DNA from 3 places in the Nitrosomonas sp. Is24 genome. Region 1 is predicted to be linked to each of the others. Evidence: riboswitches for the same ligand, from Rfam matches in the RefSeq annotation. Region 1 holds a riboswitch; each other region holds the start of a gene.
What was found. A riboswitch is a leader RNA that binds a small molecule or an ion and turns the genes downstream of it on or off. The one in region 1 is predicted to bind cyclic di-GMP.

Region 1 (2,208 bases):
TTGGCGATTGTATATCAGCAGGTTGCTGCCTTGAAATGAAGAGATTGATTCAATTATCACCGTAATTTGATGGATCTGTAATAACACTATTTCGGGGCCAATTACCTAGGCGATTATAGTGACATTTTTTGTTAACTAATGACATGATATGTTAATGGGTTCTGGATTTATAGCTTGATATCGATTATAGGCATTCAATTTAATCAACCTTTTGAGATTGTATGTTCTAGCCTATAAGTATGCCAAGCATGTGCTTGCGATCATAAAAGACTTGGCAAGCGCAAAATTTGCGCAACTGGCTACCATGGTTTGCTCACCATTGAATTGCACTAGCCAAATTGCGTAGCTTTGTGAGCCGTATTGCAATATTTTGAGTTTATTGTGGCAACGTTAAATGGACATCATCAGCCGGTTTTATTCGACAATAATAGATCATTCCTGATAATACTGACACTGACGGAGAAAGCTCACTTGGTTATTTTGCATAATCATCATTTCTCGTTCTCGCGGACTCAATGATCAAGTCTTTTTGCCAGAAATCAAACTCTGTGCGAATTGCCAGATCCCGCGATGCAATCATCGACACTACTCATCTTATCTTTTCTGGTGCCATACCTGCGGGCAAATAGTTATGTGGCTTTTCCAGTAACTGCTATTTTTAGCGGTTGATTCGTGCTGAGCAAATTCTATAACGCGATGCCAATTGTACGATCTCTTGTCTTTCAATTGATGCCAATGACACTTAGTTCTGAATTCGCTGGAATATTACTTATTTTTTTCCGGGCTTATCATGCTTCTATCTATTTTTTCAAAGTTTAATTACCTATAGCAGTTTTGGGATGTCATTTCGGCGGCTACAGTTGGCACGGTTTATGCTGAATTAGTATCGCAACATGAAAAAGGCAAACTCTGCGAAAGCAGGGGACGCAAAGTCACTGATCTAAAGGGCGAATGCCCCAGGATGGCAGGACTGCCAGATACGTTACTCGTTTATTTACTACGTTATATTGATGTTGATAATTATCGAATGAAATAACTTTGAAGCGTATCCATGCAGTTCCATCCTTTAACTCTAAGGAGGAACGTTATATGAATATTAACAATCAAGCATTACAAGCCAGCAGTTTTCCGGTTTTAATTATAAAGCAGCTACATATAGAGAAATCTAATGCTAATTGCTTTGCCCGGCGTGGCGTTAACATGGTATTTATTAATATGCTATTGCTACTGACTGCATTGAGCTTTGTGACCCCGGCAGCTTATGCAGCTTCTCTGCTTTTTAAATCTAATTTAGGTTCTGGTGTTTCTCTCGGAGCGCCATATAACTTCTCAGCTCACGGAGCATATCAGATGATCAATGGCACCGATAAAGAAACCGGATATATGTGGCCGGTTTCTGCTTTGGGCTCAAATTTCTCAGGTGTGCAACTGATTACTGTCGATCCTATTACGTCTTCAACGATCGGAAATTACATTAGCAGTCAAATTCGATCGGTAACAGGACCAAAAGGTGGGGCGGTTAATGAACTTTTTCAACAAGTGAAAATTACCGGAGAACTGGGACGAGCTGGCTCGCAGGCGCCATTATTGATTCAAAGACCATGGACGATTGGTGATGTTAAAGACTTGTATATTACTTACTGGTTTAAATATCAAGCTGATCTGGAGACACAACTGGACAATACAGTTTCATCTGCGAATTGGCGGACACAATTCTCACTCAAGACAGGGGGGTACAATAACACAGGAGAGGGTGATTATCGGATGAGCGTGACTGTAATGAAAGGAGCTGATGGCAAGCTCTACTGGATGACAAAGGGTGATAATGTGGGCGGCGTATTCCCCACCAGGGTCGATTACTGGCGTGAAGATAATCATATTGTTCCAGTGCCGATAGATAAATGGTTTAAGTTTGAAGTTTACTGGCATCGGTCAAGTGGCACTGATGGACGCTTCTGGGCAGCCGTCGATGGCGAAGTGATAGCGGATTACCACGGGCCAAATATGGGGGATTACAATCTTCCTATAACCCGGATTTTTGTGAGCAATCCGTATAGCGGCGGTCATACGTCAGTAGACAATCACATAACAGGATTGGAGATATGGAATGGTTTTCCGTGCGGTGACGGAGTGTCTTGCCTTAATTTTGATACTGTTGCTCCTACAGTGCCAGCTTCATTAGCATCAAAACTATCCAATTATGGAACT
Region 2 (2,208 bases), 1.7 Mb from region 1:
GGAGAAATGCATATGAACAATAATCCCGTAGGCTGGTTTGAAATTTACGTGCAGGATATGGAGCGCGCCAAGCGTTTTTATGAATCGGTGTTCCAAACAAAGCTGGAACAACTGGATAGTCCTGCGGGCATGCCGGTTGAGCTGTGGAGTTTTCCCATGCTGAAAGGTCAAATGGGCGCATCCGGCGCGCTGGTCAAAATGGCAGACGGGCCATCCGGCGGAAATGCTGTGCTGGTCTATTTTTCCTGTGCGGATTGTGCTGTTGAGGCTGCTCGTGCAGCCTCTGCGGGAGGGCATTTGATCCGTGAAAAAATGTCCATCGGTCCCTATGGCTTTATCGCTTTGATCCGAGACACCGAAGGCAACATGATCGGCTTGCATTCAATGCAATAGCCCTTTCTGCTTTCAACCGCAATAAACCCCGCTACACGGAGCGAGGCATCAAACCGGCCGGAATCAAATTATTTGTTACGCACCCAAGCGCGATTTAACCGCCTTTATTTGCTCATCCCAGAAATACTCCCTCAAGTATTCTTTCTATAAACCGAAACTAGAAAGCGAAATCTTACAGAAAAATCATTAATTTTCTGCACATCTTGAATCATTTGAAAAGGGCAAACCTCGTGAAAGCGGGGGGCGCAAAGTCTAGGTCTACAGGGCAAATGCCTCAGGATAGCATGACTGCCAGATTATATTGTTTGCTAAAACACAAGATCAGTTCTAGTCAAAAGTGGATAAGCATATAACATATGACTACATTGAGCAGTTTCTCTCCAGAGTCCTCCCTGATTTTTAGAGGATTTAATTCATGGAAAGTAACAAACAATCTTTACAAGCCGTACCTTCATCACTGCCTCATAGCCACCCATCACATTCTCTAAGTACCCATAGACCTGGCCTAACGAAACGCACAGTCACAGCTACTTCTCAGATTGGAATATTTCTTTTGACAGCATCATTATCTGTTACTTTAAATGCTTCACCACCAGAACAAGCAAATGATCACGCCATAGATAATCGCTCTAGCACTGCATCAGCCCAAAGTGTGCATTTTAAAAGCAACACTACAAAAGAATGGGCGAAAGGTCGGATTCTGGTAGTGCCACGTGCCGGTCTTCCTGCACAAGCTTTTGCAAATATTCTGAAAGATCATGAAGGCAAGGCCAGAAAAATTGGACAAAGCGAATTGTATATCGTTGATGTACCGGAATATTCTGAAGAAGGCATCGTTGCCACGCTTCAGCGCCATCCGCACCTTAAGTTTGCTGATCTTGATCACGCCGTTACCCCGGCTTTTGTTCCCAATGATCCAATGTATACCAATGCATGGCAGCACCCCATAATTGGGTCACCAGCTGCATGGGATATTACTCAAGGCAGCGGTATTACCATCGCAATCCTAGATACTGGGATTGATAACACACACCCTGATCTTGCCTCAAAACTAGTATCGGGCTGGAATTTTTATGATAACAACTCAAACTTCTCGGATGTGCTAGGCCATGGAACCGCTGTCGCTGGTACTGCTGCGGCAGCAACCAACAACAGCGTTGGTATAGCAGCAATCGCCGGTCAATCTATGATCATGCCCCTCAGAATAACTGACTTGAATGGCATAGGTTACTCTAGCACGATATCTCAAGCCCTGATCTATGCGGCGGATCACGGAGCACGTGTAGCTAATGCCAGTTTTGAAGGACTTTCTAGCAATCTATCCATTCGAAATGCAGCACAATATATGAAAGATAAAGGAGGTTTGGTAACGGTTAGCGCCGGAAATACCGGAACACTGGAAAGCTTCACGGTCACTACGAGCATGCTAGCAATAGCAGCCACTGATTTATACGATAATAAAGCAAATTTTTCGAGCTATGGTGATTACGTTTCACTAGCGGCGCCAGGGCAAAATTTCTATAGCACCCGGCTTGGCGGCGATTATATGCCGGTAGCCGGTACTTCTTTCTCAAGCCCATTAACTGCTGGCGTTATCGCACTCATGATGTCTGCCAATCCACAATTGGGCAGCGTTGACATCGAAAATCTGCTTTTCTCCACAGCCGTTGATCTCGGCGCAGCTGGTAAGGATGTCTATTTCGGTTATGGCCGAGTTAATGCCGCTGCTGCGGTACTGGCTGCAAAAAATGCAACGCCCACAATCGACTCGACAGCTCCTGCAATCTTCATCATCGATCCACTCGGCGGTGCCAC
Region 3 (2,208 bases), 1.9 Mb from region 1:
GATTGTGCATGTCGGTAATCAGCGAGGCGCGGACGGCGTCGGAGGTTTCCAGCAGGACTTCCCCGTCCCGGTCCGATTTGACCATGCTCCAGATCAGCAGCCGGTCTTCCAGCGGCAGCGCTTCCAGAATCAGCGCAATATCGGCGGGGTGGAGTTGATCCAGAAAATGTTGCAGCTCGGACAGATTTTGTTTTTGCACCGCGGAATGAACCAGCGATTCGTCCGGTGCATCCTGCAGATTCACCAGACCTTCGACCAGCTTGTATTTGCGTAACAGAAACGTGACCTGCTGCAGCGGCGTCGGTGAATTGTCCTGATCGTTGTCGTTGTCAGTTTCAGTCATAACAGGTTTGCGCTGGCGAAGCAGCTTTCTCGTTGGGAATAAATTCAGCCTGCTTATACGCTGAATAGTTTGCAATTTAATGACCGGGAAGTATAACCGTCCGTGCTATGTCAGCACCAACAAAATATTGGACGGCTAACCGGGGTCGTTCCACTTTTTTGTATTTTTACTATGCGGCGCTGACCGTTCTTGTCGCCAGCTGACAAGAAACGTCACCTACTCTTTGCTTGATTCCTGCGTGTCCATGACAAGAATACATTTAATGTATTTGTTAATTGTATTTTCTTGAATTGTCGACCGGCAAATTCTTGATTGGCACAGTTCCTGCTTATAGATGGTTCGTAGTATGAAAAAGGCAAACCCTGCGAAAGCAGGGGACGCAAAGTCACTGATCTAACGGGCCAGTGCCCCAGGATAGCAGGACTGCCAGATAACGCTCTCGTCTTGATCATCGCAATGATTCGACAAGTATCGAACGAAGTAATGTTGATACAAGCATATCCACGCAGTTCCGTCCTTTTAACGTTAAGGAGGAACCCTAATATGAATTTCAATCATCAGAAACGACAAACTGCCAATCCGCTGGCAACGGATGACGCAACAGAGTTAATGAGAAACGCCGGAACAAGTTACATGATCAAGCTGAGTGCTGGTGTAGTGCTCATGATGCTGGTATTGGCGGCTGCTCCCGTCACCCATGCGGCCGGTCTGCTGTTTAAATCTAACTTTGGTGCGGGTATATCGCTTGGAGCACCCTATGGCTTTGCTACTAAAGGGGCTTATCAGGATATTATAGGTACAGATAAAGAAACTGGTTATAGCTGGCCGGTCTCTGCTCTAGGTGCAAATTTCTCGGGTGTGCAACTGATTACTGTCGATCCTATTACTTCTACGACGATCGGAGATTACATCAGTGGTGAAATCAGATCAGTAGCTGGGCCAAAAGGGGAAGCGGTTAATGAGCTTTTTCAACAAGTGAAAATAACCGGTGAATTGGGGCGGGCTGGTTCACAGGCGCCACTGTTGATTAGAAGACCATGGACAATAGGTGATGTCAATGATTTGTACATTACTTACTGGTTTAAGTATCAGGCAAATTTAGAAACGCAGTTGGATAATACGGTTTCGTCCGCGAATTGGCGGACACAATTCTCACTCAAGACAGGGGGGTACAATAACACAGGAGAGGGTGATTATCGGATGAGCGTGACTGTAATGAAAGGAGCTGATGGCAAGCTCTACTGGATGACAAAGGGTGATAATGTGGGCGGCGTATTCCCCACCAGGGTCGATTACTGGCGTGAAGATAATCATATTGTTCCAGTGCCGATAGATAAATGGTTTAAGTTTGAAGTTTACTGGCATCGGTCAAGTGGCACTGATGGACGCTTCTGGGCAGCCGTCGATGGCGAAGTGATAGCGGATTACCACGGGCCAAATATGGGGGATTACAATCTTCCTATAACCCGGATTTTTGTGAGCAATCCATATAGTGGTGGTCATGTGTCAGTGGATAATCACATTACCGGATTGGAGATATGGAATGACTTCCCTTGTGGCGACGGAGTGTCTTGCGTCAATGCGGATTCTGTTGCTCCGACTGTACCCACTTCACTTCTGGCGGCATTAAAATCGACTACAACCACGACAAAAGTAAAAGGTAAGACAAGAACTATTTCCTCTGCATCGGTTTCGCTATCCTGGAATGCATCCTCCGATAATATCGCTGTTGCGGGGTATTACATCTACAGGAATGGAACAAAAATTGCAGTTAGTACTTCAACGAGTTATTCAGACTCACTTGGAAATGCTACTGGGTCTATTTATAGTTACACAGTGAAGGCTTTCGATGCGATGGGTAATAT

Region 2: it holds a riboswitch for cyclic di-GMP, as region 1 does, so the genes downstream of both, R2103_RS11395 (S8 family serine peptidase) here and R2103_RS03455 (hypothetical protein) in region 1, are expected to answer to the same signal.
Region 3: it holds a riboswitch for cyclic di-GMP, as region 1 does, so the genes downstream of both, R2103_RS12170 (hypothetical protein) here and R2103_RS03455 (hypothetical protein) in region 1, are expected to answer to the same signal.

The regions. Positions count from the first base shown of each region.
Region 1 is NZ_JAWJZG010000001.1:797,087-799,294, forward strand. It holds gene R2103_RS03450 (glycosyltransferase family 4 protein) at 1-39, shown strand, start outside; cyclic di-GMP riboswitch class I at 892-978, shown strand; gene R2103_RS03455 (hypothetical protein) at 1,090-2,208, shown strand, end outside.
Region 2 is NZ_JAWJZG010000001.1:2,471,642-2,473,849, forward strand. It holds gene R2103_RS11390 (VOC family protein) at 13-393, shown strand; cyclic di-GMP riboswitch class I at 604-689, shown strand; gene R2103_RS11395 (S8 family serine peptidase) at 947-2,208, shown strand, end outside.
Region 3 is NZ_JAWJZG010000001.1:2,656,555-2,658,762, reverse strand. It holds gene mgtE (magnesium transporter) at 1-343, opposite strand, end outside; cyclic di-GMP riboswitch class I at 688-774, shown strand; gene R2103_RS12170 (hypothetical protein) at 887-2,208, shown strand, end outside.